3 regions of the Nocardiopsis sp. L17-MgMaSL7 genome follow, and region 3 is predicted to be linked to each of the others. Evidence: predicted binding sites of a transcription regulator. Region 3 holds the regulator's gene; each other region holds the start of a gene.
What was found. Region 3 encodes LexA, which represses DNA repair genes until DNA is damaged. Its sites were predicted from a motif close to TCGAACANNTGTTCGA; they were not measured.
Positions count from the first base shown of each region.

Region 1: a site for LexA is predicted at 1,705-1,720, ahead of BDW27_RS04990 (DUF6504 family protein). Genes of this name have one in related genera too.
Region 2: a site for LexA is predicted at 5,554-5,569, ahead of BDW27_RS23505 (DUF6504 family protein). Genes of this name have one in related genera too.

Region 1 covers NZ_QGTF01000002.1:530,485-537,949, forward strand. The annotation lists gene BDW27_RS04980 (peptidoglycan recognition family protein) at 1-484, shown strand, start outside; gene BDW27_RS04985 (GNAT family N-acetyltransferase) at 636-1,253, shown strand; gene BDW27_RS04990 (DUF6504 family protein) at 1,331-1,618, opposite strand; gene BDW27_RS04995 (serine/threonine-protein kinase) at 2,144-4,621, shown strand; gene BDW27_RS05000 (quinone oxidoreductase) at 4,696-5,661, shown strand; gene BDW27_RS05005 (SPFH domain-containing protein) at 5,868-6,947, opposite strand; gene BDW27_RS05010 (NfeD family protein) at 7,077-7,465, opposite strand, start outside.
Region 2 covers NZ_QGTF01000016.1:88,759-96,223, forward strand. The annotation lists gene BDW27_RS23475 (hypothetical protein) at 1-404, shown strand, start outside; gene BDW27_RS23480 (hypothetical protein) at 431-1,108, shown strand; gene xylA (xylose isomerase) at 1,185-2,342, opposite strand; gene BDW27_RS23490 (ROK family transcriptional regulator) at 2,619-3,851, opposite strand; gene BDW27_RS23495 (GNAT family N-acetyltransferase) at 3,910-4,491, shown strand; gene BDW27_RS23500 (NUDIX domain-containing protein) at 4,531-5,001, shown strand; gene BDW27_RS23505 (DUF6504 family protein) at 5,280-5,540, opposite strand; gene BDW27_RS23510 (M48 family metallopeptidase) at 5,757-6,683, opposite strand; gene BDW27_RS23515 (DivIVA domain-containing protein) at 6,801-7,465, opposite strand, start outside.
Region 3 covers NZ_QGTF01000002.1:400,550-408,014, reverse strand. The annotation lists gene BDW27_RS04455 (hypothetical protein) at 1-488, shown strand, start outside; gene BDW27_RS04450 (hypothetical protein) at 485-1,156, shown strand; gene BDW27_RS04445 (S9 family peptidase) at 1,172-2,263, opposite strand; gene lexA (transcriptional repressor LexA) at 2,313-3,041, opposite strand; gene nrdR (transcriptional regulator NrdR) at 3,650-4,126, shown strand; gene BDW27_RS04430 (vitamin B12-dependent ribonucleotide reductase) at 4,255-6,999, shown strand; gene BDW27_RS04425 (CBS domain-containing protein) at 7,118-7,465, shown strand, end outside.

The sequences.
Region 1 (7,465 bases), 130 kb from region 3:
CCACTCGGCGGACGTGCGCGCCGTCTACCACCTGCACGCGGTGCAGCAGGAGTGGGGCGACGTCGGCTACCACCTGCTGATCGACCCGGAGGGCGGGATCTACGAGGGTCGCCACTCGGGTGGCGGCCTCCCGATCTTCCGAGGGGTCCCCCTGCCGGGCCTGGCCGAGTCGGTGACGGGCGGCCACGCGTTCGGGTTCAACCACGGCAACATCGGCGTGTGCCTGCTCGGCGACTTCACCGACGAGCTGCCGACGCGGGCGGCCCAGGACTCGCTCGTGGACGTCCTACGGGTCCTGAGCGCCCTCACCGGCGTGGACGCGGCGGAGCGGATCGAGTACGTGCACCCGGACACCGGCGTGGCGACCGAGCAGGAGGCGGTGGCCCGACACCGGGACTGGCTCCAGACCGAGTGCCCGGGCAACGCCTTCTCCGAGGTGTTCGACACGGTCATCCGGCAGAGGGTCGTCGACGGTCTGCTCTGAACCCCGTGGCGGTGGGGCGTTCCGACTCCCCACCGCCGGAGAGTGCGGGTGGGCGGGTCGACGGAACTCGGTTCCACACGCCCGTGGGACGTCGTATCTTGATCGGTGCCCGGAACCACCCGGCGGTCGTACGCACAGGGGGAACACACGCATGGCCACAGTCCAGAGCGCTCCGATCATGCCCGCGGTCATCCTGGAGACCGAGCGCCTGCGCCTGCGATCCCTGCTCGAACACGACATCGACGACGTGTACACCTCGTGCGTGGACCCCGAGCTCCAGCGGTGGATCCCCCTGCCCGCGCCGGGGCTGCCCTACACCCGGGAGTCAGCCGAGCACTTCTGTCTGAACGTCGCCCCGGCCATCCGTACCGGCGGCGACGGCCAGCACTGGGCCGTGGTGGACAAGGCGACGGGCCGGTTCACCGGGTCGGTCGCGCTGCTGCGCACGCAGTGGGCCGCCATGGTCACCGAGATCGGTTACTGGATCTCGCCGTGGGGTCGTGGCCGCGGGTTGGCCACCGAAGCGGTCGTGGCCGTGTCCCGGTGGGCCCTCGGGCAGGGTTTCCAGCGAGTGGAGCTCAAGGCCGCCACGGGCAACACCGGTTCGTGCCGGGTGGCCGAGGCCGCCGGGTTCGTCCGCGAGGGGACCGACCGGAACGCGATGCCCCTGCACGAGGGCAGGTCGGACCTGGCCTCGTTCGGCCTCGTCCCGGGCGACGTCGTCCGTGGTACGGGGCTGCCTCCTGTACCCGACCGGGTCGGGCCGTGACGCCCGCCGACCCGAGCCCCCGCTCTCCGGCGACCCCGGTTCCCTGCCCCGACCGCCCCGGGCCCCGCGGTCTCTGATCAGCCCCACACCCGGCTGAGCGACCACTCACCGGTGGAGGCGTCGTGGCGGAGTTCGTACACGCCCTGCGCGTAGGCCGAGCCCGCCTCCACCCGCCAGTGTCTGCGTTCGGGCACCTGGGAACCCGCACCGGGGGTCCAGTCGCGGCGCAGCGTGACCCAGTGGTCGATGATCCTGCGTATCCCGTACACCCGGCCCTCCCAGGTGAAACGGGTGGGTCGGCCCTCGTCCTCGACGACCCTCACCTTCGCCCCGAAGTACCGCCCCACGACAGTTCCCCCCACCATCGACCGACTCCTCTTGCCTGGTGTCCGGCCGTGTACGAGCGCACACCACCGGAAGGGCCCGTCCGTGGGGAAGTACGGCCAGGCATTCGAACAAGTATTCGAATCCTATCGAAAGCGGTGCTTCCTTGGAACTGTTTCCGCGTTCTCGACATCACCTCGGGTAGCACCTCCACGTGCCCGCGAGCTCCGCCGCCCGATCGGCGCCCGGCACGCGCGCTCATCCGTGTCCTTGATCGAACGTCCGTCAACAACCCCGCCGGTCCCCTCCGTCCGCGCACCGCCGATCCGACCCACAGTCGGCCCGCCTCTTCGGGAGCCTTCGGCTGGACGCATTCGGCGGGGCCGACCGCCACCTCCCGCCCGGAGCCCCCGCCCCGGCCCCGGCCCGGTGGACCACCCACCACAGCTCGAATCAGCCCAGTTCCGGCCCGCTTCAACGGCCGGAACCACCAGAACGCGCCGGCGTGTCGAGATCGGTACGCTGATGGGCGCGCATCACACGATCCATACAAGGGACCCCCAACTGTGACGTCCAACGGACACGAAAGCGGCAAACCCCTGCGCGCAGGCGATCCGCGCGAACTCGACGGCTACCGGATCGTCGGCCGCCTGGGGCGCGGTGGCATGGGCACCGTGTACCTGGCCAAGGACGCCGCCGACCATTCCGTGGCCGTCAAACTGATCCACCCCGACCTGGCCGACGACGAGTCCTTCCGGCTGCGCTTCGCCCGCGAGGTCGCCTCCGCGCGCCGGGTCGCCCGCTTCTCCACTGCCGGGGTCATCGACGCCCGGCTGGAGGGCGAACCCCTCTTCATCGTCTCGGAGTACGTGCCCGGACCCAACCTGGACCAGGCGGTCCGGGGCGGCGGGCCGATGCACGGCGGGACCCTGGACGGCCTGGCCATGGGTGTGGCGGCCGCGTTGACGGCGATCCACGGGTCGGGGATCGTGCACCGCGACCTCAAGCCCGCCAACGTCCTGCTTTCTCCGGTCGGCCCGAAGGTGATCGACTTCGGGATCGCCCGCGCCCTGGACGACTCCAGCGGTGCGGTCACCCGGTCCAGCCAGCTCATGGGCACCCCCTCCTACATGGCGCCCGAGCTGATCCTGGGGGAACAGGCCACGGCGGCGGCCGACGTCTTCGCATGGGGCTGCCTGGTGGCCTTCGCGGGCATCGGCCGTGCGCCCTTCGACGCGGGTACCGTCCCCGCGGTGCTGCACAACATCTCCACGGCACCACCCAGGCTGGAGGGACTCGACCCGAGCCTGGTGGACCTGGTCGGGACCGCGCTGGACAAGAAGCCGGAGAACCGTCCCACGTCCCAGCAGCTGCTGGCCCATCTGACCGGACAGCAGGAGCCGGAGGAGGCGGAGGTGAGGCGCACGATCAGCACCTCATGGGCGCCGCCGAGCAGCACGCCGGTGCCCGGCCGACCTCCGGAGCCCACCGAGCCCGAGCTTCGGGATCAGGCTTCGGTCGAGGACGCCACCACGCCGTTGGAGGGACCTCCGGAGGGTCGGGCCACGGTCCCCTCGGCGGGCTCCGCGCCGCAGGACTCGCACGCACCGGATCCGACGGAGCCCGTCACTCCGCCGGAGGACCAGCCCTCCGCCCCTCCGGCGAGCTCCGCTCCGCCACAGGATCAACCCCAGGCGCCGCAGGCGCCCCCTCCGGACCCGCGGTTCTCCACGCCGCAGCAGTCCCAGCCGAACCAACAGACGCCGCCCCACCCGGGCCAGTTCCAGCAGGCCCCGCAGCAGCAGACGCAGTTCCAGCAGCCCCCGTTCCAGCAGTCGGCGCCGCCCGCCGAGCACGCCCGGCACTACCCCCAGGGTCATCTCCCCCACCCCCAGAGCCTGCCGTCCGGTCCGCAGCAGGGCGGCCACGGCCACTACGCGTCGGGAGCGGGGGGCCACTCCGGACCGGGCGGTGGACACCCGCCGACCAGCGGCCCGCAACAGCCCCACCCCAACGCCGGGTACGGCGCGGTGGGCCAGGGCGGGTTCGGCCCGAACCAGCACCACCAGCCCCCGGCCGGGAACTCGCCCTCCCACGGGATGCCCGCCCACTCCGGCCACGGCGGCCCCGGCGCCCCCAACGGTCCGCACGGCCCCGGCGGCCCCCAAGGGCCCGGGCAGCCTCCGGTGCCGCCCAACGGCGGGAAACCGGGCGGTCGTCGCAGGGTCATGCTCATCGGCGGCGCCGCGCTCGCCGTCGTCCTGGTCGCGGGGGTGGGCGCCACCGTCCTGCTCTCCGGTTCGGACGATCCGCCCGAGGACACCACCAGCATCTACGTCACGGACTTCGCCACCGACCCCGGCTGGTCCGACGCCCGCACCTTCTACCCCGAGGACCCGGATTACTCGGACGGCTACTGGGCCGAGCAGAACGCCGTGGTGTTCCAGCTCGACCCCACGCTTAACGACTCCCGGGGCACGATCGTCCCCTACGACAGGGAGACCCCGGACCGTGTCCTCATCAGCACCAACCTGGTTCCGCTCGAAGGCCCCGCGGAGACCAGCTTCGGCGTGCGCTGCTGGGACCAGTCCGGCGAGGACGAACGCACCATGTACGAGGCGCTCCTGCGCTTCGACGGCGCCCAGGCGCAGATCCGCCGGGTGACGGAGGAGAGCGGGGACACCGCGATCGCGGAGACCACGGAGGTCAGGGGGTTCGAGCCCTTCGACCTCATCGACGAGGAGTCCGACGTCAGGGGGCTGCCCTACGACGTCGAGGTCGACGACCTGGTCACCAACAACCTCAAGTTCGCCTGCGAGTACGTGGCCGAGGAGGGCGAGGACCCGTACATCGACCTGCGCATGTGGGTCAACGAGGAACTCGTGCTCTCCGCCACCGACCAGCAGCCGCTGCCCGACGACGGCGAACTCGACGACGAGGAGCGGCGGAGGGTCGGCGTGGTCATGCGCCCCGGCCCGGGTACCGAACCGATCGCCGCGCTCTACACGGACTACGCTCTGCACAGGATCAACGTCGACGACTGAACCGGGACTCCGAGGCAGGCGGAAGGCCGCGCCACGGCCCCGGTGGCGGCCCCCATCACCCACCGAGGAGAACCATGCGCGCGATCGTCATCAAGGAGCACGGCGGGCCCGAGGTCCTGCGGTTGACCGAGACCGAGACTCCGGCCCCGGGCCCGGGTGAGGCGCTCGTGGACGTCGAGGCCCGAGGCGTCAACTTCATCGACGTCTACCAGCGCTCGGGTGCCTACCAGGTCCCGCTCCCCTACGTTCCGGGGATGGAGGCGGCCGGGACGGTCGCCGCCCTGGGCGAGGGCGTCACGGACCTGCGGGTCGGCCAGAGGGTCGGCTGGGCGATGGCCCCGGGCGGGTACGCGGACCAGGCCGTCGTCAGTGCCTCCCTGCTCGTCCCGGTACCCGACGCCGTCAGCACGGAACAGGCCGCCGCGCTCATGCTCCAGGGCATGACCGCCCACTACCTCACCCACTCGGTGCACCCGGTGGCCGAGGGCGAGACCGTGCTGGTGCACGCCGCCGCAGGCGGTACGGGGCTGCTCGTCACCCAGTTGGCCAAGGCGCGCGGCGCGCGGGTGATCGGCACCGTGTCCACCGACGAGAAGGAGAGGATCGCCCGGGAGGCGGGCGCGGACGAGGTCATCCGGTACACGCGGGCCCCGGTGGCCCCGGCCGTCCGCGAGCTCACCGACGGTGAGGGCGTGGCGGCGGTCTACGACGGGGTCGGCCGCGACACCTTCGACGCCAGTCTGGACTCGCTGCGTCCGCGCGGTGTCCTGGCCCTGTTCGGGCAGTCCAGCGGCGCGGTGGAACCGGTGGACCCGCAGCGGCTCAACAGCGCGGGTGCCGTGTACCTGACCCGGCCGTCGCTCGCCTACTTCGTGGCCGACCGGCAGGAGCTCCTGGGGCGGGCGGGCGACCTGTTCGAGCTGGTGGGGCAGGGCGCTCTGGACGTGCGTATCGGCGGCCGGTACGAGCTGGGCCAGGCGGGCGAGGCACAGGCCGACCTCGCCTCGCGGAGCACCACCGGCAAGCTGCTGCTGGTCTGAGCACCGTCCCGCCCGGGCTCCCGGGCGGGAGCGCGCGAGGAGCGGTCGGACACCGACCCCACCCGTGAAACGGAGGCGGGTCCCGGTTCGGGGCCCGCCTCCGGCCGGCTGGTCACTCGCAGGTCGGCGGTTCCCGGACCGGCTGGGCGCCGACTCGTGACACCGTCACGCTTGGGCGCCCCACCCGCCCGGTCTCCCCGCCCGGCTCAGCCCTCGTCGTCGGACTCCGGTGGGGAGCCCATCCGCGCACCGGCTCTTCGGACGTCGTCCCGAGCGTCGGCGACGGCCTGCTCCGCGGCCTGGGCCGCCTCCTGCGCGGCCTGCGCGGCGTCGGACGACTGGGCCGGGTCCGGGCCGGTGATCTGCGCCGGTCCCGATTCCCCCTCCCCGTCCTTGGTGGTGGAGGGCACGCTCCGGGCGGCGTCCCCGGCGAAGGCGTGGCTCACGTTCTTGACCGCCTCGGTCAGCTCGCCCGGGATCACCCAGAAGGTGTTGCCCTCGCCCTCGGCCAGGCTCGGCAGCGTCTCCAGGTACTTGTAGGCGAGCACCTTGGCGTCGGCGTTGTTGGAGTGCACGGCCTGGAAGACGCGTTCGATCGCCTTGGCCTCACCGTCGGCCCGCAGGATGGCCGCCTGCTGGTCACCCTGGGCCTCCAGGATGGCCTGCTGGCGGGCGCCCTCCGCCTTGAGGATGCGGGACTGCCGCTCACCCTCGGCGTGCAGGATGGCAGCGCGCTTGTCGCGATCGGCCCGCATCTGCTTCTCCATCGCCTCCTTGATGGTGGGCGGCGGGTCGATCGCCTTGATCTCGACCCTGTTGATGCGGATACCCCACTTGCCGGTGGTCTCGTCCAGGACCCCGCGCAGCCGGGTGTTGATCTCCTCGCGGGAGGTGAGCGTCTTCTCCAGGTCCATGGAACCGATGACGTTACGCAGTGTGGTAACGGTGAGCTGGTCTATGGCCTGGATGTAGTTGGCCACCTCGTAGGCGGCGGCCCTGGGCTGGGTCACCTGGTAGTAGAGGACGGTGTCGATGTTGACGACGAGGTTGTCCTCGGTGATGACCGGTTGCGGGCGCGAGCTGAAGACCTGTTCACGCAGGTCGAACTTGGTGTTGACCCGGTCCACCCCCGGGATGATGAAGTTCAGTCCCGGGTCCAGGGTGCGGATGTAGCGCCCGAAGCGCTCGATGTTGTAGGCGCGTGCCTGCGGGACGATCCGGATCGCCGACAGGGCGACGGCTACCAGCAGGACGGCGAGGATGATGAGCGGTATCGCAGATTCCATGTTCCGCACCTCGGTCCGTGGATGTGGCTGTGTTGGGTCTGTTCCGTTGTTCGGTTGGGGAGCTGACGCCGGACGCGCCCGCCGCGGTGGCGGGTTCGTCGGAGGGGCTCCGTGCCGCTCCGGCGCCGCTCAGTCCTGGTCCGGACGGTTCCGTTCGGGCAGTTCGGGTGGTTCCGGGAGCGCCTCACGCGGGTAGACGACGGCGGTCGCGCCGTCGATCTCCATGACGTCGACGTGCGCCCCCACCGGGATCACCAGGTCCTCGTCGAGGCAGCGCGCCGACCACTCCTCTCCTTGGAGCTTGACCCTTCCGCTGTCGGCGTCCACCTTCTGGAGCACGACGCCGGAGCGGCCCACCAGCGCGGCCGTGCCGGAACGGACGTCCGGTCCGCGCTTGAGCTGGCGGTCCATGATCGGTTTGACGAGGATCAGCCCGGCGGCGGACGCGGCCGCGAAACCGATGATCTGCACGACCACCGGGAGTCCGATGGCGCCGAGGATCCCGGCGACCAGCGCTG
Region 2 (7,465 bases), on a different contig from region 3:
GGGTCGAACTCCCCGCTGACACCCGTCCCGCCGACCTGCGCGCCGCGAGAAGGGTACTCCGCTCGGGAACGCTGACCGGCGTCCCCGCCGTCGACCGGATCGCCGCGGCTCTGGCCGCCCAGGTCCGGGGCCAGCGGATGTGGCCGATGACGCTGGGACTGTGCGTCCTGGCCGGGTTCAACCTGTTCCTGGCCCTCGACCGGTACGCCTCCCTCGGCTTCTGGGGCGCCGCGTCCACGTTCTTCCTCGCGGTGGGCGTCTTCGCGGTGGTCCTGGTGACCCTGGCCGTTCCCGAGGAGATCAAGTCCAAGCGGAGAGCCAGGGCCGTGGTCGAGGCGTTCGCCGCCGCGAGGCGCGCGGCGGTCAGCCATCGGGGCCCCACCAAGGGGGTCTCGGAATGGTAACGGGAATTCCGGGTAGTGGGTTCGGCATGAACGAGCACACGACTTACCCCCGGTCCGCTCGCCGACATCCCAGGGCCCTGTTCGGTCAGATGCAGGTCTACGCGCAGAACAACCCGCGTGCCTACGCCGTCAGGGCCATGTCGGTCGTCCTTCTCCTGGCGCTGCTCCCGCCACTCGTCCTCTGCGTGATCCTGCTCGACGACTGGACGGCGTTCGTCCCGGTCCTCCTCGGTGCGGCAGCCCCCGTCGTGGTCATCGGTGCCCTGATGGTGTGGCTGATGCCCAAGTTCCTGCGCCGGACCCTCGGCACCTCGACCCTGCATCCGGACACCGACCCGGTGGACCTGCTGGAGGCCAAGCGTCAGCTGCGCCGTGGCGGTCTCCACGAGCGGGACGAGGTCAACCGGATCGCGCGGGTGGTCGCCGCCCAGGCGGAGGCGAAGATCAACTCCCCGAAGACCGTCAACGTGCTGAGCGGGGTCGGAATGGTGATGTTCGGTGCGCTGACGATCATGAACTACCTGCTCAGCGGCATGGATCGCGACTTCTTCTTCACCGCGGCGTTCACCCTGCTGTTCGTCGCGTACCTGCTCTTCCTCGGACCCTGGACGAAGCGCTACCGCCAGCGGGCGCGGGACTTCGCGCGGCTCTACGACGAGCGCGCCGCCGTCCAGGACGAGGCCCCGGGGACTGTCGGCGGCTGATCTGAGACCGCTCGGATGACTCCGAGCCCCCCGCGCCCCCGGCGAACGTCCCCCCGCCCGCCGGGGGCGCCCCCTGTCAGCGCACGCCGAAGAGGTGGTCCAGGGCGAGCTGGTCCAGCCGCTCGAAGTGGTACCCGCGCGGCCCCACCGCCTCCAGGTCCAGCTCCTCCCCGAGCAGGTCCTTCACGCTCTCCCCGTGCGAGAGCGTGGGTTCGGACAGTTCGGCGACCCGGGACTCGGCCAGCGCGGCGGCCACCTCCGGGTCGGCGCGGAAGGCGGTGGCCCTCTCCTTGAGGATCAGGTAGTTGCGCATGCAGCCAGCCGCCGACTCCCACACCCCGGACACGTCCTCGGTGCGGGGCGGCTTGAAGTCGAAGTGCCGCGGACCCTCGTACCCGGACCGCTCCAGCAGGTCGACGAGGAAGAAGGCCTCCTTGACGTCGCCCGCGCCGAAGCGCAGGTCCTGGTCGTACTTGACGCCGCGCTGTCCGTTGAGGTCGATGTGGAAGAGCTTGTCCGCCCACAGCGCCTGGGCGACCCCGTGCGCGAAGTTCAGACCGGCCATCTGCTCGTGGCCGACCTCCGGGTTGACCCCCACCATCTCCGGGTGGGCCAGCCGTTCGATGAAGGCGAGGGCGTGGCCGACCGTGGGCAGCAGCACGTCGCCGCGCGGCTCGTTGGGCTTGGGCTCGATGGCGAAGCGCAGGTCGTACCCCTGTTCCAGCACGTACGAGCACAGGAGGTCGAAGGCCTCGCGCAGGCGGTCCAGGGCCGCGCGGTGGTCCTTGCCCGCCTCGGTCTCGGCGCCGTCCTGGCCGCCCCAGCACACGAAGGTCCGCGCGCCCAGCGAGGCCGCGAGGTCGATGTTGCGGATGACCTTGCGCAGCGCGTAGCGGCGCACGTCCCGGCTGTTGGAGGTGAATCCGCCGTCCCGGAAGACCGGGTGGCTGAACAGGTTGGTGGTGACCATCGGCACCCGCAGCCCGGTCTCGTCGAGCGCTCCCCGGAAGCGCCGGAGGATCTCGTCCCGTTCTCCGGAGGTGCTGCCAGGCGGGACGAGGTCGTCGTCGTGGAAGGTGATGCCGTAGGCGCCGAGGTCCGCGAGGCGGTGCACGGCGTCCACCGGGTCGAGGACCGGGCGGACCGGGTCGCCGAAGGTGTTGACGCCGCGCCAGCCCACGGTCCACAGGCCGAAGGTGAAGCGGTCCTCGGGTGTGGGGCGGAGGTCGGTCATGTGTGCTCCTGGGGGGTCGGTCCGTGGAGGGCATCGGACTCGGCCAGTTTGTCTAGAGTCACAACTAATTGTCAACGGGTCGTTTCGTCCAGCCCGTGTGTCGCGCACGCCTGGTCGAGGTCGGCCCGGATCGTCGGCGGTGGATCTCCGACCGTCCAACGGGCCAGCGAGCGTCGTGGTGGAGGTCGGGGCACAGCACGATCCGGTCGGGCTCCAGCGAAGCGACCAGGCCGGGAGCCCGCAGGGGAGGGGCCCCGAACGCCCCCGCGCCTCCGCCTACGGCAGCGGCAGGTCACCCGCGTCCAGGCCGTGGATCATCACGGCGGCGCCACCCCGCGAGGCGGCGCTCATGCCGAGGTCGGAGGGCTCCACCCGGCACCCGCCCGCCTCGGGGGCGAAGGACCGGTCCCGGGCCTGTGCGCGGCAGGCGGGGAGCAGCCACGGGGCCATCGGCACGAAGTACCCGCCCACCACCACGGCCCCGGGGTTGACCACGTTCACCAGGGTCGCCACCCCGCGTCCCAACCAGGTTCCGGCCCGTTCCAGGGCCTCGACGGCGGTCGGGTCGGCCGCCGACGCGCGGGCCACCACGGTGTCCACCAGGTCCGCGACGTCCCCGCCGCTCAGGGGGAGGTCCCCGACCAGGTCGGGCAGGGCGGCGCGCAGGATCGCCCCGATCCCGGCCAACGCCTCAAGGCAGCCCCGTCGCCCGCAGGAGCACTCCGGGCCGTCGGCGGTCAGCTCCAGATGGCCGATCTCCCCGGCGAAGCCGCCCGCTCCCCTCAGCAGCTCGCCCCCGGTCAGCACGCCCGCGCCGATCCCCACCTCACCGGTCACGTACACGAGGTCGCCGAGACCGGCCAGGGAACCGAACCGGTACTCGGCCATGGCGCCGAGGTTGGCGTCGTTGTCGACCAGGACGGTGGCCTCCGCCAGAGTCGAACCCTCCAACCTGGTGCGTAGGAGGTCGCGGAGGGGGACGTCCCGCCAGTCCAGGTTGGGTGCCCGTGTCACCGTGCCCGAGGGGGCGTCGATCAGCCCGGGCACCGCGACGCTCACCCCGACCACCGTGCGGCCCTTCAGCGCGGGTTCCTCGGTGACCTCGCGCAGGGCGGTCGCGATCCGGTCCGCGCAGGCGTGTGCCCCGGCGGAACGGGCGTCCAGCGGCACGTGCCCTCGCACCAGTTCCCGGTGGACCAGGTCCACGGCCACCACCGAGAGGTAGTCGACGTTGACCTCCACGCCGACCGCGGCCACGGAGCGGTCGTCCAGGGCCAGCAGGACACCGGGGCGGCCCACCCGCCCCTGCGGGGTCTGCCCGGTCTCCCTGACCAGGCCACGGTCCATGAGGTCGGCGACCAGGCTGGACACGGTGGTCTTGTTCAATCCTGTGGCAGTGGCGACGGCGGCGCGCGAGCACGGGGAGAGCGCGCGGACGGTCCGCAGCACGGCCCGGAGGTTGTTCTCGCGGATGGTGTGCAGACCCGCCGTGCCCGTACCGGCCGCCACCGTACCCCCCGTCGAAAACCCGTTGCCCGCGTGTGGGGGCGCTGGTTGGATTCCCATCATGGTGCCTCCCGACGTCTTCCGCGACCAGCCCTCCCTCCTCGGTGACCGGGTCCGGCTCGAACCGCTCGGCGCCGCCAACGCGCACGAGATCATCCCCGGCCTGGTGGACATGGACCCGGAGGTCCGCAGGCTCACCGGCACCCACCGGGAGTTCGACGCCGAGGAGCTGCTCCGACTGTTCACGGCGCGCGAGCACCGACACGACCGGGCCGACTGGGTGATTCGCGCGCGGGCGGACGGCGCGGTCCTCGGGGAGTGCGCGCTCATCGACCTGGACCCGGACAACGCGGAGGCGCACTACCGGATCGCCCTCGGCTCCATGGCGGTCACCGGCCAGAGCTTCGGAACGGAGACCACCGACCTGGTCCTGGAGTACGCCTTCGAGACCGCCGGTCTGCACCGTGTGGCCCTGGAGGTGTTCGCCTTCAACACCCGCGCCGAGCGCTCCTACGCCAGGTCGGGTTTCGTCCGCGAGGGAGTGTGGCGTGAGCACCTGCGCTGGGACGGCGCCTGGCACGACGCGGTCCTGATGTCGGTCCTGGACCACGAGTACGCCGAACTCCGCCGTGGGCGTGGTTGATCAGCCGGACCCGCCCGGTTCGGCGTTAGTGTCGGTGCCATGCCCGTTCCGGACTTCGTCACCCAACTGCGCGAGCACGTCGGCCACTCCCTCCTGCCCCTGGTGGGGGTGACCGGTGTGGTGCTCGACGACGAGGGGCGCGTGCTCCTGCACCAGCGTTCCGACGACGGGCGCTGGGCCACCCCCGGCGGCATCCTCGAACCGGGGGAGCAGCCCGCCCAGGCGGTGGTCCGCGAGGTGTGGGAGGAGACCGGTGTGCGGGTCGAGGTGGACCGACTGGTCACCGTGATCGGTCAGGAACCGCACACCTACCCCAACGGCGACCGTGTGCAGTTCCTCGACCTCGCCTTCCGGTGCCGTCCGGTCGGCGGGAGGCCCCGGGTCGACGGTGACGAGAGCCTGGACGTGGACTGGTTCGCCGAGTCCGAGATGCCGCCCATGGCCGAACGCATCCTGGAACGGGTCCGCTGGGCCCGTGGCGACGACGGTGAACCGTACTACGAGCGCTGATACGGTGACCGACATGCAGCGCGCCGCAGTGACGACGACGCCGGAACCAGTCCCGGCGCGCTGAACCGAGTTTTCGACAGGCCCCGGGGCGAGTGCCCCGGGGCCTTCGTCCTGCGTTCACTCGTCCCACACCGGGAGGAACGAGATGACCGCACAGCACGACCACCGCAGGCTCGGCCGTGAGCTGGAGCTCTTCGGCACCGACCCACTGATCTGAGCGCGGCAGCCTGGGCGCGCGGATCAGGGCGGCCCGGTTGGTGCCCCACCCGGAGCGCCCGTCAGCCCCACTGGCGCCGCATGGTCCAGCGGTCCGAGGCGGCGTCCCGGGAGATGTCGATGATGCTGGGGTGCCCGGTCTCGGACTCCGCCGAGACGCGGAGCAGGTGGATGTGGGTGGCCGGTACACCCGGGGCCCCGGGCCGGGCGGGCCAGTCGCCGATGATCCGGCGCACGCGGAAGGTGTGGCCGCGCCAGGTGAACTTGGCGGGGTGTCCACGGTCGGTGGAACGGACGTCGATCTGGTCGTTCAGGAGACTCACAAGGGACACTGTATCGAACAGGTGTTCGAACGAGTCAAGTCTTCGGGAGGTGGCACGGGTCGCTTTTCGTGGAGAACCCCCTGGTCGGGGCCCTGTGGCGCGATCGCCGCGCGCCAACGCCTCCAGTGGGGGAGTGTCCTCTCGGCGCCGTCGGGCGACCCCGCTACTCCGGCCGTTCACGGCGGTGGCGCCCGTGAGGGCTGCCAGGGGCGGCTCCTAGAGGAACACCCGGCCGCGGCGGTCGCGGTCGCGCAGGGCGGCCATTCTGCGGGTGTTGCTGGGGCGTCGCGAGAGCAGGTGGTAGAGCATCAGCGAGCAGTCCCGGTCCGTGCGCGCGCGGGCGGCCATCTCGCCCAGGTTCACCCGCGTGTACAGGGTGGGGCCGCCGGCGAAGAGCCGCACCGAGTGGGCCCCCTCGGGAACGTGCGCGTGCGCGTGGTTGTCGGCCGTGTACTCGCAGGCCCGGGACAGCGCCGAGCCCAGGCCGGGGACCAGGTCCGCGCCGAGGGTGGCCACCCGCCTCCAGTAACCCGCGTGCCCGGCGGCGAGGTGACCCATTTGGTGGGCGACGAGGAAGGCGAGGGCCTCCCGGTCGCGCGGGAGGCCCCTGTCGTCGAGCAGGGCGTCCGGCAGCACCAGGTAGCGCCGGAGGCCGTGGGCGGCGGCGTCGGCGTGAGCCGAGACCGGTCCGGGGCGGACGTACGCCTCCGGGGGGCGGGCCAGACCCATCTCCTGCGCCAGCGACACCACCACCCGGTACGCCTCGGGGAACTGGGTGGGCGACATCCGTACCGACTCCGCGCGCTCACGGGCGTACCGGAGACCACGTGCCGACCAGCACACGAACAGCACCGCGGCCAGCGCCAGCACCGTCCACAGCAGGGAAGCCGACACCGACCACACCAGCCTCAACAGCACCATCGCCAGGGCCAGCGTCACCATCACGCTGAGCGCGAGCAGCGGTCTCTCCCAGGGGTGCGCCGAAGCCGGGACGACCTCCTCGTCGGTGTCGGCGTCGGTCGGATACGGGTCGCCCGCGTGCCCGTGCGGGGAGGGCCGGTGCGCGGGCCACGGTCCGGGGATGGTGGTGCAGCCTGGAATCCCCTGGACCGCGCTCGTCGGGGAGCTACCCCAAGACGGCATGGAATGTCGCATACTGCTCCCCTCGGGCCGCCCTTGACAGGGAATGACTACTCCCTGTGCACAAATATTACTTTGCGCTTTCCTTTGTGTGGTGTGGCGGAGGCGGCGTGTCCGGGCTCAGGAGCGCTCGTGGCGGCGGAACTCCTCGGCGAGCTCGTCCAGGAACTGGTCCACCTGCGCCGGGTCGTAACCGGGGCGGGCACGTGTGGTGGCGAACTGGACCCGCTCCACCTCGGCGGAGGTGAGCGTGGCCCGGTCCGGTCTCCCCTGGAGGAGGACCTCCAGGCTGTACTCGGCGCGGTCCAGGAAGTCGTCCACCTCCTGCTCGTTGTAGCCGGTGGTCAGCCGGGTGGTGGCGAAGCGCTTCTCCCTGATGTCCCGGGGGGCCATCTCCGGGCCGCCGGATTGCGGGTCGGTCCGGTTCGGGCCCGCGTAGCCCTGCCCCTGGCCCTGGCCGGGGGGCTGTCCGGGGTCGGCCTGCCCCGGGTGCGGAGGCAGGGGAGGCGGCGACGCGGGCTGGCCCAGACCGCGCCCGGCGAGGTCGGCGACGACGAGGTCGAGGAAGTCGTCCACCTCGTCCTCGCGGTAGCCGGGGCTCATCCGGGTGGTGCGGAACCGGGAGTTGCGGATCTCGTCCGCGGTGAGCAGCGGTCCCGTACGCGGACCGCCCTCCAGTGCCACCAGGGTCGCCTCGATCCGGTCGAGAAGCGCGTCGACGTCCTCCTCGTTGTAGCCCGGGCGCAGACGCACCGTGTGGAACTTCTTGTTGCGGATGTCCGCCG
Region 3 (7,465 bases):
CCCGTGGCGGTGACGCCCACACCACGGCGCCACCGTGCGGCGTGGTCCCGGAGGAGGCCATAGCCGAGGCGCTGCCCGGTGCCGTCCTGGAATCGGACGACGGCGGCCCCCTCGCGGGCGGTGAGAGCACCTCCTGCGTGTGGACCACCGCCGGACTCGACGCCGAGGAGCAGGGGGTCCTGCGGGTCGATCTGTCCGCGCGCTTCACCGACGCCTCCGCCGAACCGGCCGTGACCGGTGACGAGTCCGCAGCCCGGGCCCAGACCGCCATGGCCCCGGCTCGCGGTCGTTCCGTGGCCCTGGGAACCGGCGCCGAGGCCGAGGTCTGGCGCGGCCAGGTCCCCGGCACCGCCGAACTCGCCTTCCACAGCGACAACCTGCTGGTCCGCGTCTCCTACAGCGCCATGGACGAGGACGACCCCATGTCCTACGACCGCGCCCAGGAGACCGTCGTGGCCTTCGCCGAACAACTGGGAGAGGCCCTGTGAGCACCCCCCACCCCGGGCCCCCACCCGCCTTCGGGCAGCCGGAGGACCCCGGAACCACCCCGCCGCAGAGCCGGGGACTGGCCGTCACCCTCCTCGTCGTCCTGGTCGTGGCCGTGCTGGCGCTCGCCGCGTGGCTTGTCTGGTTCCTGCTGCGGGACGACGTGGAACTGGGCGAGTTCGAGGCCGCGCCCGAGTGCGGGACCGGTGAGACCGAGGCCCTGGAGGAGCTGGTGCCCGGCTACGAGAGGGAGATCGAGGAGACCGTCGGCAGCGCCCAGGACCCCTTCGGGGCCGGGTGGCAGTGTCGCTGGGCCACTACCGAGGGAGCGGGGGCCTCCGTGCCCTCCGCCGCCACCCTCGTCCTGGTCGCCGCCCCGGTCGAGGCAGGCCCGGAGACCGCCGCCGAAACCCTGCGCTCCACCGCCGGTGAGAGCGACGCCCAGCCCGTGGAGGGCCTTGGGGACGAGGCCCTCACCTGGGTCGAGGAGGGTGCCTTCGAGGTGGGCTGCGTGGGTGTGCGGGTCTCCAACCTGTACGTGGAGTCCTGCTACACGGCCGCCACAGACTACGACGCGATCGGTTCCATGGACGGTGTGGCCGCCGCCGAGGAGGCCGAGATCCTCGCCCGCGCCGTCGTCGAAGAGCTGCCCGCGCCCGCGGACGACTAGCGGCTCCCGGGTCGGCTACCAGAGACCGTCGAGGAACCGCTCCAGCGCCGGGGTGACGTCGGGGGAGAAGGCACGGTCCGCGTCGAGGGCGGCGGCCCCCGGGGTGTCGTCGTACTCGCGCAGGATGTGGTCCACCCCGGACAGGTCCACCCGCTCGGCGCCGTCCAGACCGGTCATGAGCCGGTCGACCTCCTCCTCGTTCACCTGGGCGTCCTGGTCGCCCCACAGGACCAGTACCGGGGTGTCCCCGGGCAGGCCCTCGGCCAGCTCCACGGGGTCGAAGGAGTCGATCCAGGTCAGGTAGTCCGCACTGTTCTCGTCGAACAGCCCCGTGGTGTCGCTCTCGGGCAGCTCCCCGCCCGCGCGCACGGCGGCCCGGCCCGCCCGCAGGTCCGAGAGCATGCGCGCGGCGGTCACCTCGCCGACACCGCCCTGGGCCTCGGCGGTGCGGATCTGCTCGGACACCTGGCGGTCGATGAGATCCAGCATGCGGGTGCCCGGCGGAGCGGCCAGCACCAGTGCGGGTTCGGCGTCGAGGAGTTCGTGGGCGCGCAGCGCGAACAGGGCGCCCTCACTGTGGCCGAGGATGACCGTGCGCTCGGGGTCCACCTCGGGCTGGGAGACCAGCTCCGTGTAGGCGGCGGCCATCTGCCGGTCGAAGACGAGGGGGTCGACCGGCTGGTCGAGAGCCTCCTCCTCGGCCGCGCTCATGTCGGCCGGATCGGCGCTGCCGAACTTGTCGTAGCGCAGCGAAGCGGCGCCCGCACCGCTCAGCACCCGGGCGAGGTTCAGGTTGGTGTTGGCGTCCGGTCGCGCGGCGCCGTTGCCGTCCCGGTCGGTGGGGCCGCTGCCGGAGACGATGAGCACCCCCGGGACGGAGCCCTCGCCGGCGCCGGAGGGAGCGGTGAAGGTGCCGGGCACGGTGAAACCGCCACCCTCGAAGGAGACCTCGCGCTCCTGCCCGGCGGCACCCGGTAGCGCGGGGCCGTCACCGTCGCTGGGCGTACACGCGGAGACCAGCAGGGCCCCGGCGACCAGGGCCGCGGCCAGGGCAGTGCGCGGTCGGCTCGGGGAAGGGGACACGGGGGCGGAGGCAGGTGTCGACACGCCCTCAGCGTATCGGCACGCCCACCACCCCCGGCTCCGGGACCTGGGCTCAGACCCGGCGCATGACCGTGACGACCTTGCCGAGGATGGTGGCCTCGTCACCCTGGATGGGCTCGTAGGCGTCGTTGCGCGGCATCAGCCACACGTGCCCGTCCGGCTCCCGCCGCAGCACCTTGACGGTGGCCTCGTCGTCCAGCATCGCCGCGACGATGTCACCGTTCTCGGCGGTCTGCTGCTGACGGACCACCACCAGGTCGCCGTCGGTGATCGCGGCGTCGATCATGGAGTCGCCGACCACGGTGAGCATGAACAGGCGGCCCTCGCCGACCAGCTGACGCGGCAGCGCCAGGACGTCCTCCACGGCCTCCTCGGCCAGGATCGGGCCACCGGCCGCGATCCGGCCGACCAGCGGCACCGAGGCCGCCCTGGTGGAGTCGGCGGTGAGCTCCTCCTGGGTGAGGGTCTGGGAGGCCTCACGGCCCGGGGTGCGCAGCTCCACGGCGCGCGGCCGGTTCTGGTCCCGGTGCAGGTAACCCTTGCGCTGGAGCACCTTGAGCTGGTGCGCCACGCTGGAGGGGCTGGACAGGCCGACCGTGTCGCCGATCTCCCGGATGGACGGCGGGTAACCCCGTTCCCGGACGTACCGCTGGATGCAGTTGAGGACACTCTGCTGACGTGCGGTGAGCTTGGGGGTGTCGGACCCGGGCGGGCCCGGGTCCACGGGCGAAAGAACGGTGGTGGGTCCGGAGCCGACGGCTCCGGGGTTCTCCTCCGGCACGGCCGGGCCTCCTCGGTGTTCGGTTCGGTCAGGGCCTGTGTGTGGCCGGATCGGCCACGCGGACCGGACGGCGAAGCCGGTGTGAAATCAAGGTCAACTTTAGTCGTTGCACACGGTGATATCAAACAAGCGTTCGAGAACGTGTGGACGAGGGCGCGCACGGATTTCGCATTGTGTTTTCGCGTCCCGATTTCCGGTGGCCCGGACTTATGTGTGTACACGCTCGCCGTGGCCGTTGTCCGTGGAATGCGCGCTCCGGTATGGGGTTCGTCTCGCCGTGCCCCGCCGCCACTCCGTGCTGACAGGAGAGGGGGGAATTCGGTCGGCGCCGAGGCGTGGCGGGCGTCGAGCCGCGCGCCCGCGCCCCCTTATCCTTGGATTCGTCTCCCGGAGCCGCGCATCCCCGTTTCCACCTCCTCGAACCCCGTTCCTTGGCCGCCCCTGTTCCGGGTTTGGGGACACGCCGTCGGCAGGGTTGCGGGTGTCCGCCCCAACGCCTAGGTTCGACCACAACATCTGGTGTTGACATGGGGGCTGTGGTCAATAAGTTGTGGTTAAGTAGACCTCCAGGGTTGTTGGTCGGGTACAGGAAAGCCAGGTGAACCGGGATGCACTGTCCGTTCTGCCGTCATCCGGACACCAGGGTGATCGACAGCAGGTCCACCGACGACGGCGCGGCCATCCGGCGCCGCAGGACCTGCCCCGTCTGCGAGCGGCGCTTCACCACCCAGGAGACCGTCCTGCTGATGGTGGCCAAGCGGTCCGGGGTCACCGAACCCTTCAGCCGCACCAAGATCATCGCCGGGGTACGCCGCGCCTGCCAGGGCCGTCCCGTCTCCGAGGACGCCCTCGCCAAACTCGGCCAGCAGGTCGAGGAGGAGATCCGCGGCCGGGGCGTGGCCGAGGTGCCCGCCCACGAGATCGGCCTGGCCATCCTGGGCCCCATGCGTGACCTGGACGAGGTCGCCTACCTGCACTTCGCGAGCGTCTACCGTGGGTTCGAGAGCCTCGCCGACTTCGAGGCCGAGATCGCGAGCCTGCGGGAGGACCGCGAGGGAGAACCCGCGGTCGACACCACCGGGTAACCCCGGAGGCCGCCGCATGGTGGGCGGAGAGCCGGGCAGAGACCGTGCCTTCCGCACCACCCCGAACACACATGAACGTCCGCGCGGTCACCGCCGGGTCCGCGCATGACCTTCGGGGAGGGGTCGCCATGACGCGAAGGACGAACGGCACGACCAGGCGCGGGGGCAAGGGCCTGACGATCGGCCGAGTCAACACCACCGAGGGCGTCCATCCGTACGACACCCTCGAATGGGAACTCCGCGACGTCGTCATGACCAACTGGCGCGACGGCACCGTCAACTTCGAGCAGCACGGCGTCGAGTTCCCCGTCACCTGGTCGGTGAACGCCACCCAGATCGTGGCGAGCAAGTACTTCCGGGGGGCCGTGGGCACCCCGGAACGCGAGTCGAGCCTCAGACAGCTCATCGACCGCGTCGTCGGCGTCTACACGAGTACCGGCCGCGAGCACGGCTACTTCGCCTCCGACCAGGACGCCGAGGTCTTCGACCACGAACTCAAGTACGCCCTGGCCCACCAGCTCTTCAGTTTCAACTCCCCGGTCTGGTTCAACGTCGGCACCACCTCGAAGGCCCAGGTCTCCGCGTGCTTCATCCTCTCCGTGGAGGACACGATGGAGTCGATCCTGGAGTGGTACAAGGAGGAGGGGCTGATCTTCAAGGGCGGCTCCGGCGCGGGGGTGAACCTGTCGCGCATCCGCTCCAGTCGGGAGCTGCTGTCCTCCGGGGGCTCCGCTTCGGGCCCGGTCTCCTTCATGCGCGGCGCGGACGCCTCCGCCGGGACCATCAAGTCCGGCGGCGCCACCCGTCGCGCGGCCAAGATGGTGGTGCTCGACGTGGACCACCCCGACATTGAGGAGTTCGTCGGGACGAAGGCGCGCGAGGAGCACAAGATCCGCGCGCTGCGCGACGCGGGCTTCGACGTCGATCTGGGCGGCGACGACATGTTCAGCGTCCAGTACCAGAACGCCAACAACTCCGTCCGCGTGTCCGACGCGTTCATGCGCGCGGTGGAGACCGGCTCCGAGTTCGGTCTGACCTCCCGCACCACGGGCGAGGTCATCGCCACCGTCGACGCCAAGGAGCTCTTCCACAGCATGGCCGCCGCCGCGTGGGAGTGCGCCGACCCGGGCATCCAGTACGACGGCACCATCCAGGACTGGCACACCAACCCCGAGACCGGCCGCATCAGCGCGAGCAATCCCTGCAGCGAGTACCTCAGTCTGGACGACTCGTCCTGCAACCTGGCCTCGATCAACCTGCTGAAGTTCCTGCGCGAGGACGACACGTTCGACGTCGAGGGGTTCACCCGGCTCACCGAACTCGTGATCACCGCGATGGACATCTCCATCACCTTCGCGGACTTCCCCACGGAGAGGATCGGTGAGACCACCCGCGCCTACCGGCAGTTGGGGATCGGGTACGCGAACCTGGGCGCGCTGCTGATGGCCACCGGCCACGCCTACGACTCCGAGGGCGGACGGGCCGTGGCCGCCGCCGTCACCTCTTTGATGACCGCTGCCGCCTACCGCCGAAGCGCCGAACTGGCCGGTGTGGTCGGCCCCTACGACGGATACGGGCGCAACCAGAGCGCCCACGAGCGCGTCATGCGCAAGCACGCGGCGGCCAACGACGGCCTGCGCACCGTCGGCGCACTGGAGGAGCCCGTCCACGCGGCCGCCACCAGGGAGTGGGAGCGGTGCCTGGAGGTCGGCGAACGCAACGGCTGGCGCAACGCCCAGGCGAGCCTTCTCGCCCCCACCGGGACGATCGGGTTCATGATGGACTGCGACACGACCGGGATCGAGCCGGACTTCTCGCTGGTCAAGTACAAGAAGCTGGTCGGCGGCGGGTCCATGCGGATCGTGAACCAGGCGATCCCCCGGGCGCTGCGGAACCTGGGCTACCAGGGCGAGCAGATCGAGCCGATCGTCGACCACGTGGCCGAACACGGGCACGTGGTGGACGCTCCCGGTCTCCGACGGGAGCACTACGAGGTGTTCGACTGCGCCATGGGGCGCCGGTACATCGAGCCCATGGGGCACGTGCGCATGATGGCCGCCACCCAGCCGTTCCTCTCGGGGGCGATCTCCAAGACGGTGAACGTGCCGGAGGGAGCCACGGTCGCCGACTTCGAGGAGATCTACTACGAGGGCTGGCGCCTCGGGCTCAAGGCCCTGGCCGTCTACCGGGACAACTGCAAGGTGGGCCAGCCGTTGTCGGCCTCCGCCGCGGAAGCCGAGGACGCGTCGAAGCCGGTGCGGCGGCGACTGCCCAAGAAGCGGCCGAGCGAGACCACGTCGTTCTCCGTGGGCGGCGCCGAGGGGTACATCACCGCGGGCTCCTACCCGGACAGCGGGCTCGGCGAGGTGTTCCTGAAGCTCGGCAAACAGGGCTCCACCCTGGCGGGGGTGATGGACGCCTTCTCCATCGCGGTCTCCATCGCACTCCAGTACGGGGTGCCGCTGGAGACCTACGTGGAGAAGTTCACCAACATGCGCTTCGACCCGGCGGGCATGACGGACGACCCGGACATCCGTATGGCGCAGTCGGTGGTGGACTACATCTTCCGCCGCCTCGCCCTGGACCACCTGCCCCACGAGGAGCGGGCCGCCTTGGGGGTGCTGTCCGCCTCGGAGCGGGAGGCCCGGGTCCACGGGGAGGACCCGGCCCAGGCCGCCGTTCAGGTGGAGTCTTACGCGCAGTCCGCGGCCTCCGCCGAGGCGCCTGCGCGGGAGGAGCGCCCCGAACGGGCGGCCCCCGACGAGGGGTTCATGGCCGACGCCCCGCTGTGCACCACCTGCGGGACCAGGATGCGCCCCGCGGGCAGCTGCTTCGCCTGTGAGGGCTGTGGCGCCACCAGCGGGTGCAGCTGACTCCCGGGGGCCGGGTTCCGGAGGGAGCCCGCCCGCGGGTGGTCCACACCTTTGGTTGGCGGGGCCGGGAACGGGTACCCCTTCGGCACCCGGCGACGGCCAGTGGAAGGTGGTTCCCATGCTGATAGCCGCGATCCTGCGGGCGAAGGGCCCGGAGGTGGTGAGCGTCGCCCCCGAGGCGACCGTCGCCCGACTGCTCACCGAACTCGCCCGTCACAACGTCGGCGCCGTCGTGGTCGCCGAGAACGACACCCTCGTCGGGATCGTCTCCGAGCGCGACGTGGTCCGGCACCTGGAGCGCCGGGGGCCGGAGCTGATGTCCGCCCCCGTCTCCGACATCATGACCTCCGACGTCGTCACCTGCACCCCCGACGACACCGTCGAGGAGGTCAGCGAACACATGACCGTGCGGCGGTTCCGGCACGTCCCCGTGACCGCCGAGGGACGCCTGGCCGGGATCGTCAGC